Regions from separate parts of the Cytobacillus sp. C11.1 genome, predicted to be linked through region 2. Evidence: riboswitches for the same ligand, from Rfam matches in the RefSeq annotation. Region 2 holds a riboswitch; each other region holds the start of a gene.
What was found. A riboswitch is a leader RNA that binds a small molecule or an ion and turns the genes downstream of it on or off. The one in region 2 is predicted to bind cobalamin.
Positions count from the first base shown of each region.

Region 1: it holds a riboswitch for cobalamin, as region 2 does, so the genes downstream of both, AC3ZVC_RS03385 (ABC transporter substrate-binding protein) here and metE (5-methyltetrahydropteroyltriglutamate--homocysteine S-methyltransferase) in region 2, are expected to answer to the same signal.
Region 3: it holds a riboswitch for cobalamin, as region 2 does, so the genes downstream of both, AC3ZVC_RS13360 (ribonucleoside-diphosphate reductase subunit alpha) here and metE (5-methyltetrahydropteroyltriglutamate--homocysteine S-methyltransferase) in region 2, are expected to answer to the same signal.

Region 1 covers NZ_CM176935.1:663,732-669,965, forward strand. Annotated here, with positions in the region: gene cbiB (adenosylcobinamide-phosphate synthase CbiB) at 1-184, opposite strand, end outside; gene AC3ZVC_RS03375 (heme ABC transporter ATP-binding protein) at 181-1,653, opposite strand; gene AC3ZVC_RS03380 (FecCD family ABC transporter permease) at 1,656-2,633, opposite strand; gene AC3ZVC_RS03385 (ABC transporter substrate-binding protein) at 2,680-3,654, opposite strand; cobalamin riboswitch at 3,826-4,011, opposite strand; gene AC3ZVC_RS03390 (hypothetical protein) at 4,122-4,898, opposite strand; gene AC3ZVC_RS03395 (FtsW/RodA/SpoVE family cell cycle protein) at 5,467-6,234, shown strand, end outside.
Region 2 covers NZ_CM176935.1:329,829-336,062, forward strand. Annotated here, with positions in the region: gene AC3ZVC_RS01610 (hypothetical protein) at 1-83, shown strand, start outside; gene AC3ZVC_RS01615 (cold-shock protein) at 688-888, opposite strand; gene AC3ZVC_RS01620 (MEDS domain-containing protein) at 1,311-1,844, shown strand; cobalamin riboswitch at 2,077-2,266, shown strand; partial or broken gene metE (5-methyltetrahydropteroyltriglutamate--homocysteine S-methyltransferase) at 2,415-4,697, shown strand; gene AC3ZVC_RS01630 (acyl-CoA thioesterase) at 4,746-5,201, shown strand; gene AC3ZVC_RS01635 (YitT family protein) at 5,239-5,847, opposite strand; gene AC3ZVC_RS01640 (GNAT family N-acetyltransferase) at 5,943-6,234, shown strand, end outside.
Region 3 covers NZ_CM176935.1:2,679,707-2,685,940, reverse strand. Annotated here, with positions in the region: gene AC3ZVC_RS13375 (sensor histidine kinase) at 1-307, opposite strand, end outside; gene AC3ZVC_RS13370 (response regulator transcription factor) at 304-978, opposite strand; gene AC3ZVC_RS13365 (ribonucleotide-diphosphate reductase subunit beta) at 1,083-2,120, opposite strand; gene AC3ZVC_RS13360 (ribonucleoside-diphosphate reductase subunit alpha) at 2,133-4,355, opposite strand; cobalamin riboswitch at 4,493-4,687, opposite strand; gene AC3ZVC_RS13355 (hypothetical protein) at 5,086-5,331, shown strand; partial or broken gene AC3ZVC_RS13350 (glutaredoxin family protein) at 5,372-5,596, opposite strand; gene AC3ZVC_RS13345 (hypothetical protein) at 5,715-5,855, opposite strand; gene AC3ZVC_RS13340 (heavy metal translocating P-type ATPase) at 5,885-6,234, opposite strand, start outside.

The sequences.
Region 1 (6,234 bases), 330 kb from region 2:
GCAAAACGATTCCCAGCATGGCGACTCCTTTTAATCTTCTGCAGCGCCCTTGGTTAAGTGCTTTTTCGAGTGTATGTATAAAAGAACCCATCCACCTGACCGGATGCGGCCAATCTGGAGGGTCCCCAATCAGCAGATCTATTACATAAGCTAAGATAATGGCGAACAAATGATAAATAATCATTGTTTAATCCTTCTTTTCGAGTTCTGAATTGCTTCAGCTGTACTTTCATAGACACCTTTTCCAACCACTTTACCAAGTGGTGTGATGGTGCCGGCATACTCCAGCTTTTCCCCCTGCTGTGTGGCAGCCACCAAAATGCTATCAGTAGAGGTGCCGGTTGCAATCGTACCTGTTACAGCATCCATTACCTGCTGGTCTTGCATGGCCTTTGTTTTCGCTTCGGTTGCTGTCATAATACATTGGATAAAAGCTTCCTCTGTCATATTCCCATTGACAAAAACCCACGTATTGATTGTGCCTGGTGTCAGGTGATAGGAGTGCTCCTTGCTTCTGGAGGCATCTATTGCATTTCCGACTCCTGCGGTTACAACAATATAAACAGAGAAATCCTCGTCCTCATAAAGCCGGCAGCTAAAATCCTCCAAGTATACGGCTGTCATCATTCCTACTGTTTCACCAGGTTCAAAACCCTGCTTCTTTATATAGTCTGCCATCTCCAACCTATGGTCACTGCAATCATAATCCTTGCTGACATGCCTGTTGACAAAGGTCCGATTCCAGCCGGTTCCCGATCCAACGACCCCAGAGGACATGGTTCTCATAGGAATGGGTGATTGAAGGATCAGCATTTCCTCATTTTGCTGCAGCAAACTTTCATCAATACGAATAAGTTTCTGCTCATCTGCTGCGGTCTTTTCCGGCACCAGCACCATTTGCGGGGCAGGCACTCTCGGGTGCGGCTGCTTTTCAATCCTTGTTTTATAAACATCCCGGATCCGCTCCTCTTTTAAAACCTCATTTGGAACGTGATCAATATTGATTTCACCATTTTCCAGAAGCAAAAGGCGATCGCAGTATAATCCAGCCAGATTCAAGTCATGAAAAATTGAAATAACCGTCAGCCCGCAGTCCTTTGCCCAGGCTCTTAATAAATCAAGGAGTTCCTTTTGATAGCTGAGGTCAAGATGGTTGGTTGGCTCATCCAGCAATAAGATCTCAGGATTTTGCGCAAGGGCCTGAGCCAAAAACACCCGCTGCCTTTCTCCTCCGGAAAGCTGCTGGATATCCTGATCCTGAAACTTGGATATCCCAGTTTGCTCCATGACGCGGTTCACTGCTTCTTCATCCTCTATTGACCAGCTTTGAAACCAGCCTTTTTGATGGGCGTATCTTCCGAGGGAAACCGTTTCTTTGACCGTATAGGAAAATGCCTGTGAGGAATGCTGGGGAAGTACCGCTATGATTTTTGCAAGTTCCTTTGGAGAATAGTCCTTAATCGACTTGCCCTTAATCATGACGTTCCCGGATTTTACTGGGAGTATTCCGCTTAGCATCTTCAGCAGTGTGGTTTTTCCGCTTCCATTCGGGCCTAATATTCCAAAGAGCTCTCCTCTTCCCACTTCAAATGACACATTTTTTACTATGGATTTCCCGCCATATCCCCCGATCACTTTCTGAGCGCTAAGCATATTTAACCTCTTCCTTTTGTCCGTCTATTCATTAATATGATGGCAAAAACGGGAGCCCCGATTAAAGCAGTAATGACACCAATAGGCAGCTCTGTTGGCGCAATAATCGTGCGGGCCACGAGATCAGCCATTATCAGGAATCCTGCTCCAGTTAAAATTGAGAGCGGTAATAAATGCCGATGATCCGGCCCCCATATCAAACGGGTAAGATGGGGAATCACCAGCCCAACAAATCCAATGGTCCCTGAAACAGCAACTGCTGCACCCGTTAAAATCGAACCGGCAATCAGAATCATCATCTTTCTTTTTTGCACATTCACCCCAATATGCTGGGCCCTTTCTTCCCCAAATGACATGGCATTCAATTCATTACTGTTCATCAAAAGGATCAAAGAACCTATCAAAAAGAACGGAATCATGATTTTTATATAAGCCCAGCCCCGCATGGAGACACTTCCAAGCAGCCAGCTGATAATCTGCCTTAACTCTTCCCCCGTCAGCGCAATCATCAGGGAAATAAGGGCACCTAAAAAAGAACTGAAAATGATTCCTGTTAAAATAATGGTCTCAACTTTCATGGACCTTTCAATCTGTCTTGCAAAAAGCAGGACAATAAAGATCGTCAAAAAAGAAAATAAAATACTTAATAATGGCAATGTAAATATTCCTGCAAGCGGGATGGAGATATTAAAAAACAGGGTTAAAACCGCTCCAACCGATGCACCAGATGAAACACCGAGTGTATATGGATCAGCAAGCGGATTTCGCAGCAGCCCTTGAAAGGCGGCTCCCGCAATGGCGAGAGACGCTCCCACAAGACCTGCCAGCAAGACCCGCGGCAGCCGAATACTCATGACAATATTTGTGTGCATGGGGTCTGCCGCTTCAGTTGGAATCAAACGGAAAACCTCTGTCGCAATCACCTTTATAATGGTCATAGCCGGAACATTTACAGTTCCTATCGAAACGCCAAGCAGCATCGCAAAAATAAGAAAAGCAAAGGCTGCTATATAAGCTAAAACCTTATTATTTAAATGTTTCAGGGTAAACTGCTCTGGCAAGTTCCTCTACTCCTTCAATAATCCGCGGACCTGATCTGGTAACCATATCTGAATCCACATCGGTAACGTGCTCATCTTTCACAGCGCTGACATCCTGCCAGCCGTCACGATTTACGACTTCTCCCACTGGATCTTCTGTATAGTATCCATAAGTTGTTACGATTACATCCGGATTCCGCTCTACAATCGTTTCCGGATCAATTTTTACCCAGCCTTCTTCAGTTACAGCATTTTTTGCATTGATTGTGCTAAGCATTTCATCCATAAAGGTATTTTTGCCGGGTGAGTAAATCTCTGGAGCCGGAGCTACTTCGACATAAACTGACTTTCTGTTCTCCTCTTTAATATCCGCTGCTTTAGCTTTGATTTCCTCAAGCTTTTTCTTCATGCCTGCCACCAGGTTTTCCGCTTCGGCCTTTTCACCGGATGCTTCCCCGATCATCATGATAGACTCAAACACCTGGTCAAAGTTCTCAGCATTGTTTACAACCAACACCGCTATACCGGCATCCTTCAGCTGCTGCAAGCCTGCGGCAGCCAACTCTGCAGTAGACTCATGTGCCAGCACAAGTTCAGGGCTTAAAGAAATAATCTTCTCTACATTAAATTCCTGGCCGCCGATCTTTTCTTTCTCGGTTGCTTCTGACGGGTAATTATCAAAGTCGGAAACTCCTACCACTTCTTCTCCCAATCCCAATTCAAAAGCAATTTCCGTATTGCTTGGAATCAGGGATACGATTCTTTCAGGCTTTGATTCAATGATTACTTCTTCATCAAGAGCATCCTTTATCGTTACTGGAAAATCAGTTTTTCCCTCCCCAGCAGACTGTTCTTCCTTAGCGGAATCATTCTTCTCAGGCTGCTCAGCATTCTCACCGCATCCAGCCAACACTCCTGCTGCAAGCAGCAAAGTCAACAACAACGAATAAATCTTCCTCATCCTTCATTCCTCCAATACTTTTCGACAAAATTCGGGTGGTACCTGGTACCAGCAAGGTAAATAAAAAAACATCTCCTCGAATGGCAAGGAGATGTTTGTGTGGTCATAATTCTCAATTATGTATGAAGAAAAGATGGCCGGACCAAACACCTCCCTATCCTCGTAGGTTTAAGGGTGCTTAAGAATCAGGCAGGTCTCCTGGCTCATGGTCATTGCCGTTCTGCACCTTCCCATACGCATATGTACAGTGGATTTGCAGACGGCTCCCATTTACAGTGGCGGGACCGCGCTGGATTTTCACCAGCTTCCCTATTAAGTCTTCAAAAGAATAATAGCCAATGGCCTTTACTCTCTTTAAGAAGACACCTGTTCTTTCGTGCATATAAAATTTTTCTATTTCCGATTATACACCATCCAGCTTAAAATGTAAGAGAAATTTGCTGAATGTTGTAAAAAAGTTCAGCATACTATCGGGAGTAAATCTTCCATTCTCTTGTTTTCTTATCGAACACAATCTTCGCTTCACAAGGCTCCTTCACGATCGATTCATATTCGTCATACATATCATCCATATTGGCAAAATCGCCAATTATCCAAATAGGAATTTCAATTCGGACCCGATTCTGATCAATGTCCTTTATAGACAGCACTGCCCCTTCTTTCATTAATGGCTTCAGTGAAAGAAGGACGTCTCTTGAAATAGGCGGATACGTCTTTTTCTTTTTAATGCCGAGCAGCGTTTTTTCGACTTTCATTTGCCCCATTTTACCCGGGATTACTTCTCCGAGCATTCGGTAAAAATCATTCAAGTCCCTGTAATAGGTACGATTAAACCAGCCGTCATCGATGGCAAGGTACACATACCGATTACTCAAATAATTGTAAAACGGCGGCTTTAAGTGCTCTTTTACATGGCCAATATAAAGAAGCTCCGCGATTGCCTGGCCGGGAAGCTCATTTACAGCCTCCTCTTCCTCAAAATCAATCCAGCAAAAATCGCCATAGCCGTAAACATCCTCTTCCACTAATCTTCCAAGCTTGTCTCTTGACACGTAATCGAACATCGTATGCATATTGTAATCGCCATGTTCATAGCGGTGCTTCAGCAATAGCAGATTATTAATCGAATCTGAAAGGGTTTGGACAAACTCCGCAAATTCAATTCCATATGTCATAACATACTGATCCTGTTCATTAAGATGAATATAAATGAGATCACGAATAGCATGATTTCTTTTTTTCAATGGCGAAACCTCCGAACCGTTAACAAGAGTAGTATATAAAGAAAAGCGCAAGGCGCCCGCCTATGAGGAACGCAGGCTAAAAATGCCACCCTCTCAAACGCTAACGCTCTTAGTCTTGCGTGAATTCTGTCGAAGCATTACGTATGGAGCTGGACAGTTATCGAAAAAGACAGCTTCTGACTATGAAACTGTCTGCTTTAACATATGAGTATTTTCTCTTCTCTTATTGTAGCAAAAATATTAAAAAATATCTTTCCAGTTTAGAAAAATATTATTAGGTCTCCCATTTAATTTCCATATACCCGTCTTTGCACTATTTTTAAATTCACTTAGATACTTTTTCATTAAAATTCAGGCATTTTTAAGGATCCCGCACCCTCCGCTCCAAACAACACAGTTCTAATCAACAAAGTACTTAATTTATGGAACTGCAAGAAACTATCTCAAGCTTCAATTCGTCTAAAGATATAGAACAACAAATGAAACTACATCCAAACAGCCATTGTAAGGGGTATTTTTCTTTGTTAGGATAAAAATGTAAATAGGTAAAGAAACCAGGTGTGTATGAATGGATCAAACTAAAAGATTTTCAGATCGAATTGATTGGACGCTATGCTTTCTATTGCTTCTATTTTTTTTAATAAGCTGTATCGCTATATATAGCGGGCAATCCTCTGAGCAATATGCTGGCAACTTTGTGATAAAGCAAATCGTAAATTATGTAATTGGAATCATTATAGTCGCAGTTGTAATGTATTTTGATAGTGAACAAATCAGGAAACTTACCTGGTTCTTATACGGTTTTGGAATCCTATTATTATTAGGGTTGTTTGTTGCACCTGAAAGCATTGCACCCGAGCGTAAAGGGGCAACTCTTTGGTATGTAGTTCCCGGGCTAGGTTCCATTCAGCCCTCCGAATTTGTGAAAGTCTTTTTGATTATTTCTTTAAGCAAAATCATAGCTGACCATCATCAGAAATATTTGAGCAAGACACTTGGTTCAGACTTATTTCTCCTAATTAAGCTTGGAGCAGTAACATCACTCCCATTAGGATTAATTATCATAGAAGACCTCGGCACAGCCCTTGTTATTGTCGCTATTTTAACAGGGACTATTCTGGTTTCGGGAATATCGTGGAAAATCCTTGTTCCGATCTATGGCTTTCTTGGAGCCTTTGCCGGCACCATTCTCTATCTTGTTATACAGGCACCGGAGATTCTGGAGAAATACCTGGGGGTAGATCCCTACCAGTTTAGCAGAATCTACTCCTGGCTTGATCCTGTAAATCATAAACAAGGAGCGGGAATGCAGCTCTATAACTCTATGCTGGCAATC
Region 2 (6,234 bases):
GAGAGCATGCTGGCAATGTTGAAGGATACGGTCAGCCGCACCCAGTTAATGGTGTTGATAATATGACCAAAAACAATGATTAATTCTGTTTAAGAGTGGACTAAATGTTAGTTCACTCTTTTTGCTTTTTTTAATACGATATAACCGTTTATATTTTTTCTTATTAAACAAACCTGCACGGAATAAGATAAAGCTGGCACGTCGACATATTAGCTGGTTCCGCTAACCTTTAGGTCATAAATAAAAAAGCTACCGGAAGTGGCAGCCGAATGACAGGATAGCTTAAAAAGATAGACATAAGTCTGCCAAAAATAAACTTTAGTCATCCTTCATAGATGAGCTTGGGAGAATTTAACCCAAGTTTTTTATTTAGAGATCCACTCTTGTTTAACTAACTCGCCCCGTCAGTAAAAGCCGCTTATTTGGCAGCTGATCATAAACATAAGTTATCTGTTAGTTGCATTACAAACAAGATAGAGTGACAATTATCAGCTACTCTCTACAATAGAACTTTAAACTGTTTAGTCATAGCAATTAGGACAATACGTAATAATATGATAAACTTTGTATACCATTTGATTTACTGTGTACATGTGCCCTGCTCATTCGGAAGTGGGGTTCCTTACTTTTAAGTTCATTAAATAAAAAAACAGGCTCGTAAAGAGCCTGCTTGAGTTTGGTTTTTTATTAAGATTTACGCACGTTAGCTGCTTGAGCTCCACGTTGACCTTGCTCAACATCGAAAGTCACTGCTTGACCTTCTTCTAAAGATTTAAAACCTTCGCCTTGAATAGCTGAGAAATGAACGAATACGTCTTCTCCACCTTCACGTTCGATGAATCCGAAGCCTTTTTCACTGTTAAACCATTTCACTTTACCATTTTCCATATTTGTTGCCTCCTTGTGCGTAAAAACACACATTGTGTTACTATCCTTGCTCTCAGTGATCATCAAGACGTAAAGTTTTACTCAAACTATCCTTTACACCGAACAAAAATAATTCTAGTTTAGATTAACATTTCTCACAAGTATGTGCAAGAATACATCAAATGAAGCATCGTTTGTTTAAGTACAAACTTTTGTCCTCTCCATTATCCAATCAATAGCATAAATTTTACGGATTTTCATTACAGCATTTAAACGAATGTGTTTCATTTACGTTAGAAGAAAAAGTTTAATAGACTCTTCTTTACCTGCCTTGTTATGATGTCTCCTTTCATGGAGATTCCTGCTGGCGAAACCATTTTAATATCAAAGTATGATAAACTTATCTACAGGCATAAAATGACAAAATCCAATGGGGTGCAAATTTGGGAAGTATACATTTAAGAGAGGTTCATGAAATTCATAACCTTACTAAGGGGCATGTATTATATTTTTTTAAGAATCAGGACCAATATATATCAAATGTCATAGATTTTGTTATTTCCGGCTTGGAACTAAATGAATACTCCATCATTGTAGAAAATGACCGAATTACTCCATTGATTAAAAAAGGACTCACAACGTTATTGAATAAAAGCTGCCTTGAAAAAGTAAAGTTCGTCAATAATTATGACTTCTATTATGCCAAGGGAGACTTTAGAATTAATTCTATTTTTGATTATCTCCCGAACTTAATTGAAGGTTGTGCAGAACACGATTTAGCTGTCCGGAGCTGGGCTCATGTAGAATGGCGTGATGAACAGGAAGTCAGTAAAAAATTATCGGCTTCTGAAAAAGAGGCAGATCTAATTGTTGCCAAAACAAAACTTCTATCTATTTGTGCCTACGATTCAGAAAGGGTTAGTAAAGAATTTAAAGAAAGCCTTAAATCCTGCCATAACTTTCTTATAAATGAATGAGTGAAGAAACACGACAACCAAGATTGACTATTAGCAAAACTTGTCTCACCTTTATCCGGTAAGACTAGGTATTTATTTTCTTCTTGAACTGCTTCCCTTGAAGTAGATTTGTGGAGAGTTCTGTATTAAAAATCTTTTGACAGCAGCAACATCCCGTGCTAGTATTTTCATTAAATTTAAATATTTTAAATTTTTTGCGGAGTTTTCTGATCCGCTTGCACTACCAGACAATTTCATACGAAATGCTTCAGGTGCTGAGCAAAATCTGCTCAGTTAAAAGGGAAGTCCGGTTAAATGCCGGCGCGGTCCCGCCACTGTATTGGGGAGCGACTTATCATCAGACCACTGTTTCATTTGAAATGGGAAGGGATTAAGTTGCTGTGAACCAGAGCCAGGAGACCTGCCTGTTGTATGCACTTGTACTCTACGGGTATATAGAGAGGAGTGAGGTAAGCACGTTGGGAAAACTGTAATGGCCCCAACCTATTTGACTATGCACATTTATCTCTCTTTTCGATGAAAAGAGAGATTTTTTATTTTCGGAAAAAAAATACGGGGAGTGTTTCAATATTGGCATACGTAAGGAGCTCTAACTTAGGATATCCACGGATCGGAGAACACAGGGAATGGAAAAAAGCCTTGGAGCAGTATTGGGCCGGGAAATCTGACCGGGAATATTTTTTAAAGCAAATGGAAGAATTGCGGCTGGCTCATCTTCAAAGGCAGCAGGAGCAGGGAATAGATTTGATACCTGTCGGTGACTGGAGCATGTACGATCATGTCTTGGATACAGCGTTGATGTTTGGGTTAGTTCCAAAGCGCTTTAAATATGATGGCGGCAAAGTCCCATTGGAGACCTATTTTGATATGGCACGAGGCAGTTCTTCTGCGGTTGCCTCCGAAATGACGAAATGGTTTAACACAAACTACCATTATATCGTGCCGGAATTGGACCAGACGGTACCGGTGCTTGCCGAAAACCGGCCACTCGCATTATTTAACGAAGCAAAACAAAAGCTTAACATCATCGGCAAGCCGGTTATCCTTGGCCCGGTCACCTTCGTAAAACTATCGAAAGGATATAAGGAAAAAGAGTTAAACGAAATGGTACACCTTTTTGTCCCTCTTTATGCTCAAATTCTAAAAGAACTGCAGCAGGCAGGCGCTGAATGGGTTCAAATGGACGAACCGATCTTATGCAGTACTTTTTCGGAAGAAGACATCGAGCTTCTTAAAGAAGTCTATGAAACATTATGTAATGCTGCTCCAAACATCAAAATAATCCTGCAGACCTATTTTGACTATGTAGATTATTTTGAAGAAGTTACTGCCCTTCCCGTTCATGGAATTGGGCTGGACTTTGTCCATGATGGAGGAAAGAATCTTGAAGCTCTAAAAGAGTTCGGTTTCCCTCAGGAGAAAGTGCTGGCAGCAGGTATTATTGATGGCAGAAATGTTTGGCGGGCAGATTTGGAGGACTGTTTCAATCTCCTTGATGAAATTTCTGAATACGTTTGTCCAGGGCACTTGATTGTACAGCCTTCTTCAAGCCTTTTGCATGCTCCGGTAACGGTCAGAAACGAAGATACACTCGAGACGACTATAAAAAACGCCCTCTCTTTTGCCGATGAAAAGCTTCGGGAAATTAACATTCTTACATCAGGCTTAAATGATGGAAGAGAAAAAGTTGAAAACGACATTGCCGCCAGTTCAGCTGCACTCAAGACCTTAGCTGACTCACCTGAACGCAAGCATACGGAAGTTCAGAAGGCTATCGAAAATCTGCATACGTTTAAAACGGAACGGAAAGCTCCTTATGAAATCCGCAATAAAGCACAGGACGCTGCTTTTAAGCTGCCCATTCTGCCAACGACCACGATCGGCAGTCTCCCGCAGACACAGGAAGTTCGGAAGCAGCGGCTGAAGTGGCGAAAAGGTGAACTAACAAGTGAACAGTACGAAGAATTTATAAAAGCAGAAATCAAGCGATGGATCCACATTCAGGAGGAGCTGGGTCTGGATGTGCTTGTACATGGGGAATTTGAAAGAACCGATATGGTAGAGTACTTTGGGGAAAAATTGGGCGGTTTTCAATTCACAAAATTCGGATGGGTTCAGTCTTATGGCTCACGATGTGTAAAGCCTCCAATCATATTTGGGGATGTCTTTTTCAAGACTCCCATTACACTGAAAGAGTCCCTCTATGCCCAATCACTGACATCTAAACCTGTAAAGGGCATGCTGACGGGTCCGATCACCATTTTGAATTGGTCATTTGTCCGGAATGATCTTTCCCGATATACAGTGGCAAATCAAATCGCCCTGGCGCTGCGTGGGGAAATCAAAGCACTTGAGAAGAACGGTATCGGGATGATCCAGGTCGATGAACCGGCCCTTCGTGAAGGCTTGCCATTAAAAAGGAAGAATTGGGACAGCTACTTGCATGCTGCGGTCCATGCTTTTAAGCTGGCTACCTCTTCTGTTCGGAACGAGACCCAAATTCATACGCATATGTGCTATTCCAATTTTAAAGACATTATCGAAGCAATTGATGCTCTTGATGCTGATGTCATATCAATCGAGACTTCCAGAAGCCACGGGGAACTGATTCAAGCCTTTGAAGACAGCACCTATAAAAAAGGCATCGGGCTTGGCATTTACGATATTCACAGTCCCCGAGTACCGAGCCGTGAGGAAATGGCCAGAAATATTGACCGCGCCCTTCAAGTCCTTGATCCAAAGCTGTTCTGGATTAATCCAGACTGCGGATTAAAGACACGCAGGACCCATGAAACAATTGAGGCTCTGAAGGTTATGACGGAGGCCGCCCAGCAGACGCGAGAAAAACTGCTTACGGGTTTGCTTGATTTTAATGACTGCAATGCGGCCAAAGCCCATTCAGTGGAACGTTCGAAAACCATCCAGACAAAACTGGTTCTTCCGCCCGACACCAATCACCTTCAGACCATATTTGGCGGCAAGGTCCTTTCTTATATAGATGAGATTGCTGCTCTGGCAGCCATGAAGCATTCCAACCACGCTGTCGTTACAGCTTCCATTGACTCTGTCGATTTTTTATCTTCTGCCACAGTCGGAGACGCGCTTAGCCTGGAAGCCTATGTCACTTCTACAGGCAGGACCTCAATGGAGGTGTATGTAAAAGTCAGATCCACAGATTTGCTGACAGGCGACAGCAAGCTGACAACCGAATCTTTTTTGACTATGGTTGCCGTAGATGAAAATGGCCGTCCGGTGCCTGTCCCAAAAGTAATCCCGCTATCAGACGAAGAAATCAGGCTCCATGAAACAGCAGCTGCCCGTAAAGAGCATCGTAAAAATAGAGCGAGTATACGATAAAAGAATAAATAAGTAAAAGGCCGTCTTGTGCGGCCTTTTAATGAACCCGATGATTTTCTGCAAATTTCAACTTAAATTCCAATTTGTACATAACATCGATAATCCGCGTCCCGATCATTTGGCAAATTATCGCATAAATAATAACTTTCCAGTCAACGACAACCCCGGTGATCAATAACAGGCTGCTGTTTATGTAAAAAAGCGTTCTGCCCGGTGCAGCCCCTCTTGCTTTTGAAATAATTAAAGCCAAAATGTCCATGCCGCCCGAAGAGGCTCCCATTCGAAATAGAATTCCTACTCCAATTCCAAACACAACAGCTCCGAGTAAAAGATCCAGCAGAACCGGATTCAGCGGCTCTGTTACAAGTGGAGTAAGAGAATCAATCGTAATGGAAGTCACGGAGACGCAAAACAGCGTCCAGATCACACTGCTTTTTCCCAGCCACTTGGCAGCTGCCAGTAAAAGGCTCGCGTTCAGCACCCATAAAGTAACCGAGTAAGGCGTGTCCAATAAATAGTTTAATATAACAGCTAAGCTTGCAGCGCCGCCCGACGGGATGAAATGCGGAAATAAAAAAAATGTCATGGCAATGCCCTGAATCGCAGCAGCTATTCCCAGTATCAAAGACTTATAGAGTACGTACATAACAAAATCTCCTAACCGTTTTTTCCTTACTCTATCTTATAATATTCTCATATAATAAGAAACCTCATGATAGAATACACGTAAGAGAGGTGTGCATGATGCCCTATCACTTTGAAACTGAACGCCTTCTGCTCAGAACGATGCAAACTGCTGACCTGGATGATGTTTTTCAGGTCTGGGGTGATGCTCAGGTCATGAAATACTGCGGCGGCACCAGCACAAAGGACCGCATACAAAGCTCCATCGAATTTTATAAGCAGCTGCACGTGGAAAAAGGCTACTCGGTTTACACTGTGCAGTTAAAAGAAACCTCATCTGTCATCGGGGTTTGCGGATTTAATCCAACAGAGAATGAAGAAGAAGCTGAGCTCCTTTATCACTTGAACC
Region 3 (6,234 bases), 2.3 Mb from region 2:
CCTTTGCTTCTTCCGGTAAATTATTCTCTCTAAAACCAGAACCGTAATAAGTCTCTTCACCATTTTTATTCACGATGAATATTTGATATCCAATGGAACCGATGTGTGCGAAATAGCTATGTAAATCCGTATCCTCATGTGAACCAATAAAATCAGCCATTTCCATAGCGATATTGGCCATTTTAGTATCATTTTGACTTTTCAATTCCTTTTGATAATACGCATTTGATGTAAAAAAAGAAATAAGGCCGCTTACAACCATAATAATGATGGTAGTAAGTGTAAACTTGGAATACAATGATCTCATTGCCGATACTCCAAAGAATAGCCGATTCCTCGCAAGGTTTTTATGTTGAATTCTGTCAAACCCTTTGAAAAACGCTCCCTTAAGCGTTTAATATGAACATCAACCGTGCGTTCATCGCCTTCATAATCCATGCCCCAAATCTGTTCAATTAATTGGCCCCTGCTAAATACCTGATTAGGATGGGAAGCAAGAAAGTGTAGCAATTCGAACTCTTTTAAAGGGAGCATATAGGTCTTGCCATCCATCTCTACTTCATAGCTTTTTTTATTAATAAGCAGACTTCCTATTCGAAGATTTTCCACCTCGCTTTTTCCATACCTTCTTAAAAGAGCATTTACCCTGAACAATAGCTCCTTTGGCTCAAAAGGCTTGACAAGATAATCATCTGTCCCCAATAAAAAGCCTTTTTCCTTGTCTTCCAGCTGGCTTTTTGCGGTCAGCATTATAATAGGGACCTCGGAAAATTTTCTTATTTCTTCTGTCAGTCTATAGCCGTCAATATAGGGCATCATAAGGTCAATAATGGCAAGATCAATGGCCTCATTTTTAATAAAATCAAAAGCTTTTGAGCCATTTGCCGCCTCAACGGTTTGAAAACCTGCCTTGTTTAAAAGCTCTTTTACTAAAAAACGGACATGCTGATCATCATCTGTTATTAAAATTGTCTTCATACCTGCACCTGCTCACTATATAATCTACTGAATCTATTGTATTAAATTAGGGCATAGAAATAAACCTTGCCAGAACAGCAAGGTTTATAGAATAAATTCTAAATCTATAATTCGTCAAATCCATTATCCACTTGTACCTTTGTATATTGCCGTGACTTTTGTTCAAAGAAATCCGATTTGCCATGGTCCACTTCTTCGTACGCTACAATCCAGCGAAGCGGATTTGTACGATAACCCTCAAATGGACGCTCATAGCCCAGCTGATTGCAGCGCACATTTGCATAAAATTTGATGTATGCCTCCACATCAGAGAGCAGGATTCCTTCAGTCTTCTCGCCTATCACATAACGAGCCCATTTTATTTCCAATTCAGCAGCCCGTTTAAAAGTACCCAGGACAAAGTCCTCCAATTCATTTGTTTCCAGTTCCGGATTTTCATGCAAAATTTCCTTGAATATTTTCACAAACAGATCCACATGGATTTGCTCGTCCCGATTAATATAATTTATCATCGTGGATGTTGCTACCATTTTTTGATTTCTTGCCAAATGATAAAAGAATGCAAAGCCCGAATAGAAAAATAATCCTTCCAACACGACATCATACACAATCGATTTCAGCAAATTTTCAGGGTTTGGATTCTCGGTAAAGTCCTGATACCCATTCGTTACAAACTGATTTCTTTCTGCTAATATAGGCTCCGTCCTCCAAAATTCAAAGACCTCATCCTGCTTTTGTTTTGGTACAAGGCTTGACAGCACATATGAATAAGAGTGATTATGGATCACCTCCTGCTGTGCCAGAATGATCATAAGTGCTGAGAGGCTCGAATCCGTTAAATAATCAGCAACCTTACCTGCATAATCCGTCTGAATGCTGTCGAGCAATGCCAGCAATCCAATAATCTTCAAAAAAGCTGCTTGTTCATCTTCTTTTAACGCAGGAAATTGCTTTATATCCTGTGACATATTTATTTCAAATGGCGTCCAGAAATTAGCCAGCATTTTTTTATATTTCGGGTATGCCCAGGAAAAACGGACATCATCCCAATTAAGAATATTAGAGCATTCCCCGTTTAAGATTGAAGTTGCACGATTTGGTGCAGCAGTGTTGATTAGTTGACGCTTTTTTAATTTTTTCATAGGATTCTCCCCTTAGCTTGAACAAGATTCACAGTCTTCTATTTCTGATGATGTAGAACGTATATAATAGGTTGTTTTTAATTTATTATTCCAGGCACTAAGATGCAGATTTAAAAGATGTACCGCTTTTATATTGTTAGGGATGTAAAAATTAAATGAAATCGCCTGGTCAATATGCTTTTGCCTTTTGGCATTCTGCTGGATGCTCCACTCCTGGCCAATATGGTAGGCAGACTTGTAATACCAGATGGTTTCGCTGTTTAAGTCAGGAGCTGTCACAGGAATCCGGTAATCTTTTTTCTCCTCGGAATATTGTTTATTAAAAATAGGGTCTATACTTGGTGTGCTGCCTGCAATCAAGGCGGTTGATGCATTGGGAGCAACCGCCATCAAGTACCCATTGCGGATTCCAACTTTCTTTACTTTTTCTTTTAATGCGGTCCAATTAAATTTGGAGTCCGTGTTCAAATATCCTCTTTTTTCAAAATAGGCGCCTGTCTCCCAATCAGATCCCTCAAAAGCTGGATATTCCCCTTTTTCTTCTGCAAGGGTCATAGAGCTCATTATCGTTAAATAGGCAATTTTTTCATAGAGCTTGTCAGCAAAGTCTGCTGCCTGCATGCTTTCCCAGGGAATCTTTTTCAGTGCAAGCAGATGGTGCCATCCAAATGTCCCCAAACCAATCGCCCGGTACTTTTGATTGGTGATTTGTCCTTGGAGTACTGGAATCCTGTTAATATCAATCACATTATCTAGCATCCGTACCTGAATCGGAATGAGCCTTTCAAGGACATTATGTTGGGAGGCTCTTGCCAGATTAATAGATGAAAGATTGCAAACGACAAAGTCTCCAGGTATCTTTTCAATAATGATCTTCCCATCCTTGGTATACTCTTCCGTTCTCTTAGTTATACTTTGATTTTGAACAATCTCTGTACAAAGATTTGTACAATAGATCATTCCGGAGTGGGAATTTGTATTTTTCCGATTTACTTCATCCCGATAAAACATGAAGGGAGTTCCTGTCTCGAGCTGGCTTTTCATGATTGACTTCATAATTTCGATTGCAGGTACCTTTTCTCTTGAAAGCAGGGGGCTGTCAAGGCATTCTTTGTATTTCTGCCTGAAAGATCCCTCCCGTTCACCTTCGTCATAAAAGTCCTCAAGCGAAAAACCCATTACCTTCCGTACTTCATGAGGATCAAACAAGTACCAATACCCGCGGCATTCTACTTTCTCCATAAACAAATCCGGGATGCACACTCCGGTAAATAAATCATGGGTTCGCTGTCTTTCATCTCCGTTATTAAGCTTTGCATCCAGGAAGGAGAAGATATCTTTATGCCATACATCCAGATAAACGCTGATCGCTCCCTGACGCTGTCCCAGCTGGTCCACACTGACCGCTGTATTATTCAGCTGCTTCATCCATGGAATGACACCTGATGAAGCGCCTTTAAAACCTTTAATATCACTGCCTCTGCTGCGGATTTTCCCCAAGTAGACACCGATTCCCCCGCCATTCTTCGACAGAGAGGCTATATCTGTATTGCTGTCATAGATTCCCTCAAGGCTGTCATCGACCGTTTCAACAAAACAGCTGGAAAGCTGTCCCCAGTTTTTTCCCGTATTTGCCAGTGTAGGCGTGGCCACTGTCATATATAAGCCGCTCATGGCCCAGTAGGCTTCCTTCACAAGCTTCAGCCGCTTTTCCGGCCGTTCCCTTTTCATTAAAACCATGCTTATGATCATAAACCGTTCCTGTGGCAGCTCATATAGATTTTTCTGTCTATCCCTCGCAAGATACCTATCTGCAAGCATTTTCAGCCCCAAATATGTAAATAAATGATCATTTTCCTTTATAATAGTTTCTGCCAGCTCATTGATTTCGCCCTGTGAGTAGGTATCCAATAAATCTTTTTCATAGATTTCCAGAGCTGTCAGCCGCTCGATCAATTGATAAAAGTGTCCGTAGCAATCCTCCGGCAAACAACCTCTGTTTTCACCTGCTTCCTGATACAATTTTTTTAAAAGAAGGCGTGAAGCTGCAAAGGTCCAATCAGGCTCATCCATACTTATCCATGACAAACATTCTAAAATCAGCTGATCATACAGCGCTTCTTCCTTTAGATGGTTCATCTCTTCAGATCTTTTCAATAATAATTCAAAATCAAGGCTTGGAAATTCTGATTTCAGTTCCTCTATTACTGTATTCGTTTGTAAGGTATATACCATCTTGCTTCCTCCTAAATGGCAAAATAAAAATCCGCCCGGAAAATGAGCGGATCAAACGAAAGTTAATAGCAGGATCCAGTTCTTCTATGGAAAGCCATTACACCATCGTTTCATCATCTCAATCCCCGAAGATAAGAAACTTTCGATCGCCCTGGCAGGTCTCCTGGCTTGTGCTTCAATCTACTAAAAGCCCTTCCCATACTAGCGCCATAAAGCGGCTTGTACAGTGGCATGCTTTTTTCGTCTGCACTTACAGTTGCGGGGACAGCTCCGGATTTCCACCGGATTCCCTTTTAAGTCCATTTAAGAACACCAATCACGATCTATATGTAGTTTTTCATTTTATAATAATCACTATATATTGTAGGTAATTCTATCATAGGGAATACTAGATTACAAATTATTTAATTTAAGCTCTTTTCGTATAGAATGTTATTTTTTCCTATGAATTACGCCCGTTGATTTCCGCTGCAGGCACTTGCTTTCCGCGGGGAGGAACGGGAGCCTCCTCGGTTTCACTTGCGGGGTCTCCCGCTCCCTCTCCTCCCGCAGGAGTCAATTGCCCTCCGCTCCTATCAACTCAGCGAATTAAACTGAGTTATTGAAAAGCAACAAACTTTATGAAAACAGCCTTAATTAATCAATTCACATTTAGTTCAATTTTCCTCGATAGTTTCTCGACAATTAAACTGTAATCTAAAGATGCAATAAAAAAAGGAGTGATTCAAAAATGAAAAAATTGATTGCTGGAATATTCTCCGTTTCCCTTATTCTTGGTTCAGGTACTGCCATTCTAGCAGCAGGAAACGAATCACCTGAAGGTTTATTGAACTTTGGAAAAATGAAGCCGCTCATGCAGGAAATGCACCCCGAATTTTCCAACCAGGAACTGAAAGAAATGTATGAGAGCTGCCATGGAACCAAAGGTGCGATGCCGAGCAAAGGCTTTAGCACAATGGAAAATATGATGCACTAATTAAAAACAGAAGGAGATTATCTCTCCTTCTGTTTTCTTCTTAAAATCCATCATTCTCAATGATATTTCTAATTTCGTCATGGTTCATCTCAAAGCCTATTACATGCTTTTTCTTTGTTCCGCCATACCATTTCTTTTTTTCAAACAGAAAGGCTGGAACAATTCGGCTGCCGGTTAAATTGATAAGATCCTGTTCCCTATCTGGGTCTTTGGCAAGATCTACTTCATTATATGTTACATTATTCTGCGAAAGGAACTCTTTCGCCGCCTGGCAATCCTGTCAAGTAGGCCTTGTATAAAGTGTAATGTTTGCCTTCAACTCAGCAGCCTCCCTTTCGAATAATTTATCTATTTCTTTTACTACCCGAACTTATGGATGGATGTTATTCAGCATCCTCATTTACTTCGTGGTTCTCAATTTCATGCTGTTCTTGCTCAGGATCAGCAAGGAATCCATCATATATAGCATAACCTGCCATAACAAGTACCAAATAAGCAATGGCAGCACCAGCCCATTTTTTCATAATAGCCAGCTCCTTCCGTCTGCTATTCTTTAACCGTTCTTTTCATTTAACTTTACTCTTTGCAATCTGAGAGCATTTAATACGACTGAGACTGAACTGAAAGCCATCGCAGCACCTGCAAGCCAAGGGGCAAGGAAACCTAAAGCTGCTACCGGAATTCCAAGCGTATTATAAGCGAAAGCCCAGAACAGGTTTTGCCTTATATTGCGTATTGTCTTCTTACTCATTAGGATCGCATCTGCAATACTATTGAGATCGCCTCTCATCAGCGTAATATCGGCAGCTTCCATCGCAACATCCGTACCTGTTCCAATAGCCATTCCGATATCCGCCACCGCAAGGGCAGGAGCATCGTTAATGCCGTCACCAACCATTGCGA